Regions from separate parts of the Paraclostridium tenue genome, predicted to be linked through region 2. Evidence: predicted binding sites of a transcription regulator. Region 2 holds the regulator's gene; the other holds the start of a gene.
What was found. Region 2 encodes HrcA, which represses chaperone genes, less so after heat shock. Its sites were predicted from a motif close to TTAGCACTCNNNNNNNNNGAGTGCTAA; they were not measured.
Positions count from the first base shown of each region.

Region 1: the regulator HrcA is predicted to act here: its motif matches at 2,456-2,482, upstream of clpB (ATP-dependent chaperone ClpB).

Region 1 covers NZ_BAAACP010000017.1:7,748-16,901, reverse strand. Annotated here, with positions in the region: gene ABFX13_RS12040 (alanine/glycine:cation symporter family protein) at 314-1,717, shown strand; gene ABFX13_RS12035 (universal stress protein) at 1,858-2,271, opposite strand; gene clpB (ATP-dependent chaperone ClpB) at 2,553-5,147, shown strand; gene ABFX13_RS12025 (hypothetical protein) at 5,246-5,404, shown strand; gene ABFX13_RS12020 (sensor histidine kinase) at 5,536-7,539, shown strand; gene ABFX13_RS12015 (GNAT family N-acetyltransferase) at 7,676-9,154, shown strand, end outside.
Region 2 covers NZ_BAAACP010000003.1:124,821-133,974, reverse strand. Annotated here, with positions in the region: partial or broken gene ABFX13_RS03980 (dicarboxylate/amino acid:cation symporter) at 1-927, opposite strand, end outside; gene dnaJ (molecular chaperone DnaJ) at 1,213-2,364, opposite strand; gene dnaK (molecular chaperone DnaK) at 2,468-4,303, opposite strand; gene grpE (nucleotide exchange factor GrpE) at 4,369-4,923, opposite strand; gene hrcA (heat-inducible transcriptional repressor HrcA) at 4,939-5,958, opposite strand; gene hemW (radical SAM family heme chaperone HemW) at 6,063-7,193, opposite strand; gene ABFX13_RS03950 (APC family permease) at 7,340-8,662, opposite strand; gene lepA (translation elongation factor 4) at 8,949-9,154, opposite strand, start outside.

The DNA.
Region 1 (9,154 bases), on a different contig from region 2:
TCAAAAAAAATATATACAATATAGATATAAATAGTATTTATTATTTCTAATAATATCAATTCAAATTACAATCACTAAGTTAAACTATAGATAAGATAACTTAGACATAATTCATAAGTAAACTCGTCAAAGAAGTCCATTAAGTTATAGAATATTAGTTTTTATGTTATCACTGAATTTTTCATACATAAGTAGTTATATATAAAATCCATAATAATATTTGAAAAATTCTTTGATATAAATATAAGTCAGGTTGTGGATTTAAATGAAAAACTTAGCCATGCTAAATTCAATAACGAGGGGGGAGTTTGCAATGGAAGTAGTATCAAAAATTGTAGATGCTGTAAATGGTATCTTATGGGATAAAAATATCCTATTATTTTTACTTGTAGGAACAGGCATATGGTATACAATTCAATTAAAATTTATTCAAGTTAGAGGTTTTGGAGAAGGATTCAGAAGAACTTTTGGAGGCCTATTTAAAAAGAGTGAAAAAGCTGGTGCAGACGGAATGTCACAGTTTCAGTCACTAGCTACAGCAATAGCAGCACAAGTTGGTACTGGTAACTTAGCAGGAGCAGCTACTGCAATTGCAGTTGGAGGACCTGGAGCAATATTTTGGATGTGGGTTAGTGCATTCTTTGGTATGGCAACAATTTATGCAGAAGCTGTAATGGCACAAAAGTATAAGCAAGTTGGCGAAGATAAAACAGTAACAGGTGGTCCAGTTTATTATATAGAAGGAGCATTTAAAGGTAAATTCGGGAAGATTTTAGCAAGCTTATTTGCAATATTTATTATATTAGCTCTAGGATTTATGGGAAATGCAGTACAATCAAATTCTATTGCAGCTGCATTTGATACTGCGTTTGGTATAAAACCAATTATAATAGGTTTCATATTAGCAGCATTATCCTTTGTAGTGTTTTCAGGAGGTATTAGTAGAATAGCTAAAGTTACAGAAACAATCGTACCAATAATGGCATTATTTTATATTATAGGATCTTTAATTGTTATTTTAGTTAACTTTAGAAATATTCCTTTAGCATTCCAAGAAATATTTGTAGGAGCATTTGCACCTCAATCAATAGCAGGAGGTGTTATTGGAGCTACTATCCAAAAGGCTATGAGTAAAGGTGTTGCACGTGGACTGTTTTCAAATGAAGCTGGTATGGGTTCTACACCACATGCTCATGCAGTGGCAAAAGTTGATCATCCATCAGAACAAGGATTTGTTGCTATGATGGGAGTATTCATAGATACTTTTGTTATATTAAATTTAACAGCTTTAGTTATCATTACGACTCGTTCAGTAACTCCAGATGGTTCTATCATAGGTACTGCACTTACTCAAGCAGGGTTCTCATCAGTATTTGGTAAGTTTGGAGATATATTTATAGCTATTTGTATGTTCTTCTTTGCATTTTCTACTATTATTGGATGGTACTTCTTTGGAGAAGCGAATATAAAATATCTATTTGGAGCAAAGGCTGTTAAGATATATGGAGTACTTGTATGTATTTGTGTATTACTTGGAACATTAGGAGAAGTATCTATTGTATGGACAATGTCGGATATGTTTAATGGACTTATGGTAATTCCTAACTTAGTTGCATTATTAGCTCTTACTGGAACTGTTAAGACTGTTCATAATGAATTTATTAAAAAAAATGGGGGAATAAGCTCTAAGGATAAAAAGAAGAATCCTACAACTTAGGTATTAAAATAGGTAAATAATAATAGGGTCATATGGTAATATAGAAGTCTATTAATATTAATAAAAAAGGAGCATTAATAATTAATGCTCCTTTAACTATTCTATATTTTATTTCTTAAAACTATTATTGTACAAATAATTTATTCAGGAACTATAACAACAGTGCATTTAGATTTTTTTACTACATATAAAGTTACAGAACCTATAGAATCTATAAAATGTTTTTTTGTTGATTTAGTCATAATTATTAAATCAAAATCATCATCTACTGATTTTTTTATAATCTCTGGACCAGGATCTCCAAATACTGTATATGTTTCTACTTCATATTCTGCTAACTGATCTTTTAAACTTTCTAATAGACAATTTACTTTCTTTTGAGATTCTTTCATTTTAATATCTATAAGCATTGGATTTGTTATATTGGTTAGACTCACATCATTAACACTCATTAGTGTTATGCTAAACTTATCTTTTGGATACTTACTTAAGACAAAATCTAAGGATTTTTTACTTCTTTCACTACCATCGATAGGGACTAAAATCTTCTTCATATAATCACATCCTTTTTTTTTCTATTTTACCACACGAGGAAAACCTATTCAAATATTTTTGGCTTATTAATCATATTTAAAAGTTAAATAATGAATTTAAATACCTATTAATAAAACTAGTAAAAAATTTAAAAATTTTATTGACAAAATGTAAATATATGTATATATTATTAATAACAAATTATTAGCACTCTACCGAAGAGAGTGATAACAAATATAGATTTTAAATTTTACTATTAAAAAATAGGTAACATAAAACTTAATAGTGGAGGAATTTTAATATGAACATAGAGAAAATGACAGTAAGAGTACAAAAAGGCTTAAACGAAGCTTATGATATAGCAGTAAAAAATAACAATCAACAAGTAGATGTAATTCATTTATTAAGTGCACTTGTAAATCAAGAAGATGGACTGATTCCAAATATATTAGAAAAAATGAATATATCTATAGCATCATTAAATAATAGTATAAATACAGAACTAAACAAATTACCACAAGTACATGGTGAAGGAATAAGCTCACAAGGGGTAACAGCTACAAGAAAAATAAATGAAGTATTAATAAAAGCTGAAGAAATATCTAAGGAATTTAAAGATGCATACATAAGTGTAGAACATATTATGATTGCAATGATGGAGACAGAAGCTAAAACTAATGTGGGAAAAATATTTAAACAATTTAATTTAAATAAAAATGATTTTTTAAATGTCTTATCAAAGATTAGAGGAAATCAAAGAGTTGAAACTAATGACCCAGAAGGAACATATGAAGCATTAGAAAGATATGCTACTAACTTAGTAGAATTAGCTAAAAAGAATAAATTAGACCCTGTAATAGGAAGAGATGAAGAAATAAGAAGAGTTGTAAGAATTTTATCAAGAAGAACTAAAAATAACCCAGTTTTAATAGGAGAACCTGGAGTTGGTAAAACAGCAATAGTTGAAGGATTAGCTGAAAGAATAGTAAGAGGAGATGTTCCTGAAGGATTAAAAGATAAGGTAATATTCTCATTAGATATGGGAGCTTTAATTGCAGGAGCTAAATATAGAGGAGAATTTGAAGAAAGATTAAAAGCAGTACTTAAAGAAGTTCAAGGTTCTGAAGGTAAGATAATACTATTTATAGATGAGATACACACAATAGTTGGCGCTGGAAAAACTGATGGTGCCATGGATGCCGGAAACTTAATAAAACCAATGTTAGCAAGAGGAGAGTTAAATTGTATAGGTGCAACTACATTTGATGAATATAGACAATATATAGAAAAAGATAAAGCACTTGAAAGACGTTTCCAACCAGTTATGGCTGAAGAACCTAGTGTAAGTGATACAATATCAATACTTCGTGGTCTTAAAGAAAGATTTGAAATACATCATGGTATAAGAATACATGATAGTGCAATAGTTGCAGCAGCAAAACTTTCAGATAGATATATACAAGATAGATTCTTACCAGATAAAGCAATAGATTTAATAGACGAAGCTGGAGCAATGATAAGAAGTGAAATAGATTCTCTTCCAACAGAATTAGATGTTGTTAGAAGAAGATTATTAACATTAGAAACAGAAAGAGAAGCATTACTTAAAGAAAATGATGAAAAAAGTAAAATAAGACTTGAAAACTTAAGCAAAGAATTAGCTGAGTTAAAATCTAAGAACGATGAAATGACTGCTAAGTATGAAAAAGAAAAAAGTCAAATATTAGAGATTAGAAATTTAAAAGCTAAGCTTGATGAAGCTAAAGGTAATGTAGAAAAATATGAAAGAGAATATGATTTTAATAAAGCAGCAGAATTAAAATACGGTATAATACCAAAGCTAGAAGAGCAAATAAAAGAACATGAACAAAAAATTAGTGAAAGTTATGAAAATGCATTACTAAAAGAAGAAGTTACTGAAAATGAAATATCTCAAATAGTTGCTAAGTGGACAGGAATACCAGTTACTAAGCTTGTAGAAGGAGAAAGAGAAAAACTATTAAAATTAGAAGATGAGCTTCACAAAAGAGTAATCGGTCAAGATGAAGCAGTAACTGCTGTAAGTAATGCAGTAATTCGTGCTCGTGCAGGACTTAAAGATGAGAATAAGCCAATAGGTTCATTTATATTCTTAGGACCTACAGGAGTTGGTAAAACAGAACTTGCAAAAACTTTAGCTAACAACTTATTTGATAGTGAAGAGAATATAATAAGAATAGACATGTCTGAATACATGGAAAAACATGCAGTATCTAGACTTATAGGACCACCTCCAGGATACATAGGATATGAAGAAGGTGGACAATTAACAGAAGCTGTTAGAAGAAATCCATATTCTGTAATATTATTTGACGAGATAGAAAAAGCACATGAAGATGTATTTAACTTATTCCTTCAAATATTAGATGATGGAAGACTTACTGACAATAAAGGTAAAACAGTAGATTTTAAAAACACTATAATAATAATGACTTCAAATATAGGTAGTTCATATTTATTAGAAGCTGGTGAAAATATAAATGATGAAGCTAAAGAGTTAGTTATGAATGAAATGAAAATGAGATTTAAGCCAGAGTTTTTAAATAGAGTTGATGATATTATAATGTTTAAACCATTAGATAAAGAAGGAATCAAGCAAATAATAGATATATTCATGAAGTCTTTAAAAAATAGATTACATGATAAAGATATAAAAGTTGAAGTTACGGATAGTGCAAAAGACATAATGGTTAAAGAAGGTTACGATCCTATTTACGGAGCAAGACCATTAAAAAGATATATAAGCAATGTATTGGAGACTATGATAGCTAAGAAGTTAATAGCTGGTGAGATATATAACGGATGTACTATAATAGTAGATGAGGAAAATGATAATATAAAAGTATCTGTAAAGTAAGAGGTAAAATAGAATATTAATTTAGTTTAAAGGTACTATCTAAATTTTAGATAGTACTTTTTTTATGTTAATATATACTTAATAAACAAAAACTAAAAATGGGATACATAAAAAATGATTTAAGTGATGTTTCAGTAGTAGTAGACGATGTAAACAGATTTATTATAAAGGATTTTAAAATACCAAAAACAAGTAAAGATTTTAGATTACTAGCATCATCTATGCCAAAGTTTATATATGAGCCGTTAATAAAATAGATTTTTAAAAATAAATAAAGAAGTTTAATGAATGAATAAAATTAAGTGTTTTAAGACTATTAAATGATGGGAATTAATAAACTATACATTATAATTTAAATATATAAATTATCAAATAAAGGGGAAATAATATGGGGCATACAAATACTTTAGAACATATAAAAGAAAAAAAAAGAATTGATATAGTAGTTATACTTATAATATCAATATTTGTATTTGGAGGATATATTTTAAGACTTATAGAACTTTTAGGTCCAAAGACGATATTTGAATTGACAAATACTGATTTTATTAGGATATTTATAGCGATTTTATCTATGCTTGGTATTTTAAGTTGTTTGTTATCTTATATGAGTAATAAAAAAGAAGAATTATTTATAATGTCGCTTATGTATACTATGTTCTTTTTAGATATATGCATTTCAAATACATTAAATTATTTATATCCTAATTTACATGAATATTATGCAATAATAACATCTTTTATAAGAGTAAGTGTTGTGTATATAGCAGTGAGTAATTTTTATAATTTAAAAAGAATTATTATAAATAATAAAGTAAAAGCATTTTTAATAACAATAATAATAACTTTAGTATCTCTGTATATAGAGTATAATTATATATATCCATATAATTTAGTTATAGTTAATTTTTATAAGTACTATAATATATTTTTAGCTATATTATATATAATAATAGGAATTAAGTTTTTTTCAAAAAGTTTACATAAAAAAGATTATATATATAGTGTGATTGGATCAAGTGCACTAATGTTTTCAATAAAATCTATATATGACTTTTATTATATATTAAATCCAAGCAAAGAAATAGCTCTAACATCATCTTCAACAATATTTTTAGGATTTATAATTTTTATACTAGGATTATTTATTGAACTTAGTCAAAGTATAAAAATAAATAAAATTTTAAATCAACAGAGAAGTCTATTTATAAAAATTATTGATGAAAATAAACACAGTAATATTATAATTTGTGATGATAATTACAATGTAATATATAAAAATACAAAAACTTTAAAAGATATGAAAGAAAGTAAGTATTTTAATAACTTAGAAATGACAATAGGCAATAAATTTGATATAGAAAAAGTATATAAAGGTCAATTAAATATTAATGAGATTGAATGTGAAATATCTGAGTTTGGATGTTATAGTAAGGATATATATATTAAAGATATTGATAAGATATTAGATATTTCAATCCAATTATTTGAAATATGTAATAAAAAATATAGAGTTTTAACAATAAAAGATGTATCAGAAAAATATGAATTAGAAAAAGCTTTATTAGAATATGAAAAAATTAAACAAGAGGATGTAATAAAAAATGAGTTTTTCTCAAATATAAGTCATGAATTAAAAACACCTTTAAACATAATATATTCAGCCAATCAATTATTAAGTGTTAGTGTACAAAAAAGCAATTTTAAAGATATATATATAAAATATAAAGATTGTTTAGATATAAATTGCAAAAGAATGCTTAGATTAATAGACAATATAGTTGATATTACAAAACTTGATGTAGGATTTAAATATCCAGAATTTGATAATTACAATATAGTAAAAATCGTTGAAGATATGACCTTATCTGTTGCAAGCTATGCAAATATAAAAGGCATTGAGGTTTTATTTGATACAGATGTAGAAGAACTTGATATAAAGTGTGATCCGGATATGCTAGAGAGAATAGTTTTAAATTTACTGTCTAATGCTATAAAATTTAGCGAAGAAGGTGGAAGTATTTTAGTTGAAATTTTTAGTAATAAAACTTGGGTTGGTATAAAAGTAAAAGATGATGGAATAGGAATTCCACTTAATATTCAAGATAAAATATTTGATAGATTTGTGCAAGGGGACAAGTCTATGAGAAGGAAAAAAGAAGGTAGTGGAATAGGTCTTAGTTTAGTTAAGTCACTTGTAGAGTTAATGGATGGACAAATATATTTAGAAAGTGATGGAAAAAGTGGTACAGAGTTTACTGTTTTACTTCCTAATAAATTAGTTGAAGAAGAAGATAAAAAAGTGCATAAAGATTATCATGTTGATTTACAAAGAATACAATTAGAACTTTCAGATATATATGAGTTATATAAAGATGAATATGATAAATAAAATTATTTATAAAATCTATAGTTGGAAATTCAACTATAGATTTTATCTATTTTACACTTTAATAAATTTAAAATATAATAAATTCAAGAAAATTTGGAAAAATTTGTTCAAATAAATAATATAAAGGGAGATAGGGATGAAATTAAAATTAGATATATACGATAGCTCATTTAAACATATAAAAAACATTGAAAACAATTTATATAAAAGGACTACACAACTATGTGTAGTAAGAGAAGAGGCCTTTGCATTTCAAGCTATGTTAAAAAGTGATGAAAAATTCTTTTGCCAGTTAGGAAATATAAACGACATTCACTATCTAGGGCTTAATAATAAAATAAGAATAGCTATAGAAATTGAAGAAAGCTTAAAAAACAATTTTAAAATCTCTTTTCTAGGATATATACAAAATGACACTAAAGAATATATAGGTGATCAAATATTAAATCAAAACTATATGTATATAGAAGAAGATCAAATGATATGGATAGATGGTAAAATACCTAAAGATTTCAACAAAGATTATATACAAGTAAAGGTAAAAGCTTACTATACAAGTGGGTATGAAACAGAAACTTTATTAAAAGAAGAAACTGTAAAAATAGAAGTATTAAATCACACGTTAAAGCCAGTAAAAGAGAGTGGATTTTTCTTAGATTTATGGCAACATCCATGTAACTGGGCTCGTTACTATGAAGTACCATACTACAGTGAACAACATTTTACTATATTAGATAACTTCTTAGAAAAAATTTCAGACTTAGGACAAAAAGTAATAGACTTAATAGTAACTGATTACCCATGGGCAGGGCAAAGATGTTATGAAGTACATGAGAATGCAAACAATTTATTTGAAATGAACATAGTTAAAGTATCAAAACAAGATGGAGAGGTAATATGTGATTTTTCAAATTTAGATAAATATATAGATTTATGCTTTAAGCATAAAATAAATAAAGAAATAAATTTATTTGGACTTGTAGGAAACTGGGATGCTTTTAAATTTGGAAGTCCGCTAGAGGATTACAAAGATGCTATAAGAATCAACTATTATGATGAAGATAGAAAAGTTTTTGATTATATAAAAGATAAAACTGATTTTGCTAAATATTTAAATTTGCTATTTAGTCACTTAGAATCTAGAGGTTTACTAGATATAACCAAAATCATAGTAGATGAGCCAGACAACATAGAAGTATTTAATGAAAATGTAGATTTTATAAAGAAAAGTTCAGGAAATAAAGATATAAAATATAAATGTGCAATACATCACCAAGAGTTTTTTGAAAAGTGTGAGATAAACATAGAAAACTTATCTTTAAACACTTGTGAGCTTATAAATAACATAAATAAGTTAGATGAAATTAAAAAGAAATTAGAAGATAGAGGCGGATATTTTACTTGGTATTCTTGTTGTTTTCCTGATAAGTTAAATGTATTTTTAGATTCACAATTGATAGAATCAAGGCTTAAAGGATGGTTTACATATTATTTTAATTTAGATGGATTTTTAAGATGGTCTTATGGTGTTTGGCCAGGCGATTTATTTAACAATGCCACTTATAAAAAAGAAAAATGGAAAGCTGGAGATATGTTTTTAGTTTATCCAGGTAAA
Region 2 (9,154 bases):
TACAGATCCATCTTTATGTATATTAATCCCAAGAGGTATAACTGTTTCAGCTATATCATCTGGAACCCCTATTTTTTTACTTGCTTCTAAGTTAGATGGTATACAAGCAGAACTTGAAGATGTTGCAAGTGCCGTTGCTATTGGACTTATTGAATTTTTATAAAAACTCTTAACTCCTTTTTTACCCCCTGATAAATATGCATATAATGTATAGCATATAACAAAGTATAATACCGCTATCACAGAATAAGTAATAAATACTCTTATATATCCTGTAATTATTTCTTGTCCTAGCTCACCTATAATAGATGCCGTATAACATCCTAATCCTATAGGTCCTAGTTTCATTATTATATTAACTATATTTAAAACTACATTAGTTCCTTCATTTAGTATTTTTCTTATACTATCTGCTTTTTCCCCTAAAACCGAAACTGAAGTCCCTACTAATACTGCAAATATTACAAGTTGAAGTAAATTGCTACTTGAGAATAATTCACTAAAATCAGAAACTGTAATTGAATTTACAACCTGATTTAACAAACTTCCTTTTGATGCTAGCTTCTCCTGATCTGGTGCTACCATCATTTCCTTTACTGAACTTATATCAATTCCTTTTGCTGGATCAAAGATTATAGATCCTACAATTCCTACTATAGCCATAACTAGCGTAGTTAATGTAAATACTATTATTACATTCTTCATGATCTTACCAAATCTATTCATACTCTTTACGTTTGCAACCCCAGATGCAACGCTAAAGAATACAAGTGGTACTACGATCATCATAATCAAATTAATGAATAAATCTCCAAATGGTTTAAGAACTGTTGCCCTTGGTCCTAATACTAGTCCAATTATAGCACCCAATATGGTACATCCTAGTAAAACAAATGAAGACTTATACGTTTTTAAAAATTCCCTCATTCCTAAAACCCTTTCCTAGATGTTTTAATTTTCTTGTGGCCACGAAATACATTGTATTTAAATTTTTTATTGTCGTCAATAAATTTTATTAAGTATAGTTTTTTGTAATATTTAAGCATATTATTATAGTTTTTTTCTATATTTTCTATTTAATTACAATTTTCTTAAAATTTATTTTGTTAAAATTTTATCATTTAGTTTTTCTTATAGATTAAAAATTAGTATATAACTACGATTTTTAGATAAAAATAAAAACTCCTAGATAATCTAGGAGTTTTAATCTATTTATTTTCCTTTAAAGAAATCTTCTATTTTTTGCCCAAAAGTTTTCTTTTTTTCGTGAACTTCATCACCACAAGACTCAGCAAATTGTTTTAATATATCTTTTTGCTTTTCATTTAATTTCTTAGGAACTTCAACTACTACTTTAACATATTGATCTCCTCTAGAGTTTCCTCTCATTTTTGGTATACCTTTTTCTCTTAATCTAAATACAGTTCCTGTTTGAGTTCCTGCTGGTACAGTATACATTACCTTACCATCTAATGTAGGTACTTCTATTTCATCTCCAAGTGCAGCTTGAACAAATGTTATAGGTAATTCAAAGTAAACATCGTATCCATCTCTAGTGAATAATTGATGTGATTTTACATTAACTACAATGTATAAATCTCCTCTTGGTCCACCTTTAGAACCTAAGTCACCTTGACCACTTAATTTTATTATTTGTCCATCATCTATACCTGCTGGTATATCTACTTCTATAGTTTTAGTTTTTCTAACTTTACCAGAACCTGAACACTTAGGACATGGAGATTCTAAAATTTCTCCTTCTCCGTTACATGTAGAACATGTTCTTGTACTCATTATATTACCAAATGGAGTTCTTTGAGCAGTTCTAACTTCTCCAGTACCATTACATGTAGGACAAGTTTTTTTGCCAGCTCCATTTTTAGATCCACTTCCGTGACATTCACTACATTCTTCTGTTCTGTTTATTTTTACAGATTTCTTAACTCCAAATGCAGCTTCTTCAAATGTTATAGTAACAGATTGTTTTATATCAGCTCCACGCTCAGGACCTTTTCTTCTAGGTCTTCCTCCGCCGAAGCCTCCACCAAACATATCACCGAATATATCACCAAATATATCTTCGAATCCTCCAGCTCCTCCGCCGAAGCCTCCAAATCCTCCTTGGCCACCAAATCCGCCGTTTACACCTTCGTGTCCAAATTGGTCATAGTTAGCTCTCTTTGTTTCATCTGATAATACTTCGTATGCTTCATTTATTTCTTTAAACTTTGCTTCTGCTTCTTTATCATCCGGATTTCTATCTGGATGATACTTCATCGCAAGTTTTCTGTATGCTTTTTTTAACGCTTGTGCATCAGCGCCTTTATCAACGCCTAGCACCTCATAATAGTCTCTTTTAGCCACTCTTGCCACCACCTTTAATTACAGAATAATAGCTTGTAGACGTCTACAAGCTATTATTAATTTTATATATTTATTATATACAAGTAACTCTGTTTTTTAAATACTATTTTTGATCATCTACTTCTCTAAAATCAGCATCTACTACATTGTCATCTTGTTTAGTTTCTTCTTGAGCTCCACCTTGAGCTTGCTCTTGTTGAGCTTGTTGATACATTTGCTCAGCTATTTTGTGGAATTTGTTGTTTAATTCTTCTAAAGCTTTATTTAATTCTTCAGCTGTAACATCTTCTTTAGCTTTTAATTCTTTTAATTTAGCTATTTCAGCTTCAACTTCAGATTTAGCAGCAGCATCTACTTTATCTCCAGCTTCATTTAAAGTTTTTTCCATTTGATATATAGTAGCTTCAGTTTGGTTTACAGCTTCTATTTTTTCTTTCTTTTGTTTGTCAGCTTCAGCATTCATTTCAGCTTCTTTAACTTTTTGTTGTATTTCTTCTTCACTTAAGTTAGTTCCTGAAGTTATAGTAACTTTTTGTTCTTTTCCAGTTCCTAAATCTTTAGCAGTGACGTGAACTATACCGTTAGCATCTATATCAAAAGTAACTTCTATTTGAGGTATTCCTCTTGGAGCTGGTGGTATATCAGTTAATTGGAATCTACCTAAAGTAGTGTTATCATAAGACATACTTCTTTCACCTTGAAGTACATGTATATCAACAGCAGTTTGGTTATCTGCAGCAGTTGAGAATACTTGTGATTTCTTAGTTGGTATAGTAGTATTTCTTTCTATTATCTTAGTCATTACATTACCCATAGTTTCGATACCTAATGATAATGGAGTAACATCAAGAAGTAATAAGTCTTTAACATCTCCAGCTAAAACCCCACCTTGTATAGCAGCACCTGCAGCAACACATTCATCTGGGTTTATACCTTTGTGAGGTTCTTTTCCTATGAATTTCTTAACAGCTTCTTGAACAGCTGGTATTCTTGTAGAACCACCAACTAATAATACATCATCTATATCAGAAGTTGAAAGTCCAGCATCTTGTAATGCTCTTCTTGTTGGTTCCATAGTTTTTTCTACTAAGTGAGCAGTTAATTCATCAAATTTAGCTCTTGATAAATCTATGTTAAGGTGTTTTGGTCCTTCAGCAGTAGCAGTTATAAATGGTAAGTTTATGTTAGTACTCATTGTTGAAGATAACTCTTTTTTAGCTTTCTCAGCAGCTTCTTTTAATCTTTGAAGAGCCATTTTGTCATTTCTTAAATCTACACCTTCAGCTTTTTTGAATTCTTCAGCTAAATAATCTATTATAACTTGGTCAAAGTCATCTCCACCTAATCTGTTGTTACCAGCAGTAGCTAAAACTTCGAATGTTCCATCTCCGATTTCTAGAACAGATACGTCAAATGTACCTCCACCTAAGTCAAATACTAATATTTTCTTTTCTTGATCTAATTTATCCATACCGTAAGCAAGTGCAGCAGCAGTTGGCTCGTTTATTATTCTCTTAACATCAAGTCCTGCTATTCTACCTGCATCTTTAGTTGCTTGTCTTTGTGCATCTGTAAAGTATGCTGGAACTGTTATAACAGCTTCAGTTACAGGTTGCCCTAAGTAGCTTTCAGCATCAGCTTTTAATTTTTGTAATGTTATAGCTGATATTTCTTGTGGACTATAATCTTTTCCATCTATATTAACTTTGTAATCAGTTCCCATGTGAGTTTTTATTGATATTATTGTTCTATCAGCATTAGTAACTGCTTGTCTTTTTGCAGGCTCTCCTACTATTCTTTCACCATCTTTAGTAAATGCAACTACTGACGGAGTAGTTCTCATTCCTTCTGAGTTTGGTATTATTTGAGGTTCTCCACCTTCTAAAACCGCAACACAAGAGTTTGTTGTTCCTAAGTCAATTCCTATTATTTTTCCCATTTTAATATCCTCCTTGAATTCTTCTATATAATATTGATATTAATTCAATCTTAATTGTTTATTTATTAGCAAGATACTTTAACCATTGCAGGTCTTAGTACTTTTGTATTTAATTTATACCCTTTTTGTAAAACCATAACCACTTTATTAGCTTCAGTGCCTTCTACGGGTTCTTGCATAACTGCTAAGTGTAGGTTTGGATCAAATTCTTGACCTTCAGCTTCTATTTCTTCTAGTCCGAATTTCTCAAATGTAGCTTTTAATTGTTTTTGAACCATGTCAATTCCCTTATACATACTATCTTCTTTATCAGTACAAGCATCCATAGCTCTTTCCATATTATCCATAACTGGTATTAACTCATTTAAGATTTTTTCATTAGCAAATATACCCATAGTTTCTTTCTCTTGTTGAGTTCTTCTTCTATAGTTAGCATATTCAGCTTGAAGTCTTTGAAGAGTATCAGTTAATTCTTCTACCTTTTTGTCTTTTTCATCAGCTTCTGAAGTTTCTTTAGCTTCTGTCGCTTCTTCTATTGCTTCTTCTATAGTTTCTTCGACTTCTTCTGAAGCATTTTCTTTTACTTCTTCTTGTAATTCTTCTTGCATATCTTTTTCCAAAACTTACACCCCTAACTATTTTTTGTTTAGTAGTAGTCCCATATAATTAAGTATTGAGTATACTTTTGCATAATCCATTCTAGTTGGCCCAATCAAACTAATCTTTCCTACTACATCTTTATCTATATTGTAAGTTGCAGTTATAATACTACAATCTTGAGCTACCTTACATTCATTATCACTTCCGATAATTATATTTAGATTTTCTTTTTGAATTCCTCTTGATTTTAACATGCTAGATATATTTTCTTTTTCTTCTAACATAGTTAAAAATGTTTTTGCTCTAACTACATCACTAAACTCTGGGAAATTAAATATATTAGTTGCTCCACTTAAAGAAATCGATGTATCATTTTCTTCAAAACCAAAGTTTAATGAATCTATAAGCTTATCTATAACTAAAGAGTTTTCTGTAATCTCGTATTTTATGTAGTTTAAAAACTCATCGTCTATCTCAGTTATATTTTTACCTGAAAGCTTTCTAGTAAGATTATCAGAAATTAAATTAAGCTTAGCTTGATCAATTTGCACATTAGTTGAAAGATTTGTATTTTTAATTTCGCCTTTTTCAGTAACTACTATTAAAACTATACTTTTTTCATCTAATCCAACTAACTGTATATGTTTTATATTTTGTAAACTTGATACATTTTTAGTAACAGCTATAGTTGTATAATTAGTTAACTTTGATATCAACTTAGATGTTTCATGTATTAAATCATTCATATAGTTTATATTTTTATTTATTGATTCTTTTATTAATTTTTTTTCAACATTATCTAATTCATGTTCTTTCATAAGAGAATCAACATAAAGCTTATATCCTTTTTCTGAAGGAATTCTCCCTGAGGAGGTATGAGGTTGAATTAAATATCCTAATTCTTCTAAGTCAGCCATTTCATTTCTTATCGTGGCTGCGCTTATTCCTAACTCATACTTTTTAGAAAGAGTTCTAGATCCTACAGCTTCTGCAGTTTCTATATAATCTTTAACTATAGCTTTAAGGATATTTAGTTTTCTTTCATTTAGTTCCACCATAATCCTAAGCCTCCTCTTTTGTTAGCACTCATTAAGTTGGAGTGCTAAAAGATTATATATATTTTATAACACTTTAAAAATTCTTTGTCAACAGTTTTTAATTAATTTATAAATTCTATAAATACACTGTTTGAAATTTCTCTTCCTTTTTGAGTCAAAGACAAATTAAATTTGTCTAATTTTACAAGTTCACGCTCTAATAATTTGTCTAAAACATCTTTATATAATTCATAAAAATCAATCTTAAATCTTTCTTTAAATACTTCTAGATTTATCCCTTCATTCATTCTAAGTCCCATAAAAATAAATTCTTCTATTTTATCTTTGTCATTTAATTTATTTTCTTCGTCTATAGGTTTTATATTTTGATTAATTTTATTATTATATTCATTTAAATTTTTTATATTAGAGTATCTTATATCATTTATATACCCTGACGCTCCAGGCCCTAACCCTAAATAGTTGTCACATTTCCAATATATTATATTATGCTTACACTCTTTTCCTTGTTTTGCATAATTAGATATTTCATATTGATTGTATCCATGCTTTTTTAATGTATTTATAGTATATTCATACATATCTATATCTGTATCCTCATCTAAAAGGTTAAATTCATTATTTTCATACATATCATAAAGTTTAGTTCCTTCTTCTAATATAAGAGAGTACGCTGATATATGTGATGGATTTAGCTTTATAATTTTATCTAATGTTTCTTTCCATTCTTCTTCTTTTTGATTTGGAAGAGCATACATTAAATCTATATTTATATTAGTTAATCCTACGTCTATAGCATCATAATAGTTTTTCTCAAATTCTTCATATGTATGTATTCTTCCTATAGATTTTAAGTGATAATTTTGGGTAGCTTGAAGCCCTATACTCAATCTATTTATTCCCATTTCTTTAATAGCTTTTAATTTTTCTTTATTTATAGTTCCTGGGTTACATTCAATAGTTATTTCTGCATCTTTTTTTATATTAAAATTTTCATACATATAATTAACAAGTTTTCTTAATTCATCAATTTTTAATATACTTGGAGTCCCCCCTCCAAAAAATACAGTATCAAAGTACTTGTCCTTAAATTCCTCTTTATAAAATTTCATCTCTTTTTCTATATTTATTAAATAATCTTCTTTTTCATTACTTTTAATTTTATATGAATTAAAATCACAATAATAACATTTTTGCGCACAAAATGGCACATGTATATATAGTCCTAACATAATATCTCCTTTATTAAATATAATTATATATATTATACATTATTATATAAGTATTCTAATCTTATCAACATATAATACATTCTATTATTTATTTAAAAATAAAAAAGAGATAGTATTAATACTATCTCTTTATATGTAATTAATTACTAATTTTTCTTTTTCATTATTGAATACACAGGTAATCCTATAGCTGTAACTATTAATCCACCTGCTGCTATTAAAGTATTGTTCATTAATTGGTTAACTATAACGAATAATCCTCCTGCTATAGCTATTAATGGTATTATTGGATATAAAGGTACTTTATAAGGTCTTTCTAAGTTTGGTTGATCTTTTCTTAACTTCATCACACCTATAAAAGTTAATACATAAAATACCCATATTATAAATATTGTTAAGTCTGTTAATAAGTTAAATTGTCCAGATAATGCATATATACAAGCAAGTATTGCCATTAAGAATGTAGCATTTGCTGGAACTCCACCTTTATTTAACTTAGAGAAAGCTTTGCTTCCTGGTAATGTACCTTCGCAAGCTAAAGCGTAAGATATTCTAGGTCCAGTTAATAAGTATCCATTTAGTCCACCAAATACTGATATTAATATACCAGCAGTAACTAACTTACCACCTATTGGTCCAAACATCTTTTCTGCAACTAAAGCTGCAGGAGCACTAACTTGTGCCATTTCATTTGCTGGTACAACCCATAAGTATGCTAAGTTTATTATTACATAAACTGCCATAACTATTGATAGTCCACCAACTATAGCTTTAGGTAAATCTTTCCCTGGATTTTTCATTTCTCCAGCTATAGCTCCAACGTTTATCCATCCATCATATGCAAATAACGCTGCTATTAATACTTGTCCTAAAACAGTTCCTACTGATAAATTTTGTGCCACTAATGGAGTAGTTATTGAATTATCACCAGATCCATTTATAAATCCAAATATCATTATAACACCTAATGGTATTAATTTACATATAGTGGCAACAGTTTGTATTGTTCCACCTAATTTTGATCCAACTGTATTTAATACAGCTAAAAATAATATAATTCCTAACGCTATTGGTAAAACAACTGACATGTTGTTTTCATTTTGCCCTATTATTGTTGCTGCTTGTTGAGCAAATATTACACCTAGTGCTGCAGCTGTAGCTGGGAAGAATAATACCGTTTGCATCCACCCTGTTAAAAATCCTAATCTTTCTCCATATATCTCTTGGATATAAATCATCATACCACCAGTTTTTGGTATTGCTGCTGAAACCTCTGCCGCTGTAAGTCCTGCTGCGATAGTTATGAAACCAGCAATAACCCATGCTAACATACCTAATCCTGGAGCTCCACCTGTTGCATCATATATAGCTTGAGGTTTAAAGAATACACCTGCACCTATAACCATACCTACAACTGTAGAAAGCGCTGCTGAAAGACCTAAAGTTTTTTGAAGTCCTTTGTTACTCATCGTTTTCCTCCTTATATTTTGATTTATTAAAATGTCCAATTTGAATATTACTACATTTCATTATAAATAACAATACATTTCGACACTTTTATTTATTTTTTTGTCTATTATTTACAATTACTCTTTATTTAATTATTTATAGTAATATTTTTCTAATTATTTATTAAGTATTCTATATAAAAATTTTAAATTTAATCTTATATACAACTTCAAATCTATAAATAATAAAATTTAATAATTAGGCTTAATATAATAAAAAAAAGATGCTTAAATAAGCATCTTTTTATTAACTATCTAATTTTAATACAGACATAAACGCCTTTTGAGGAACTTCAACAGATCCTATTTGTCTCATACGTTTCTTACCTTCTTTTTGTTTTTCAAGAAGTTTCTTCTTACGAGATATATCTCCACCGTAACACTTAGCAAGTACGTCTTTTCTAAGTGCACTTATAGTTTCTCTAGCAACTACCTTATTACCAACTGCTGCTT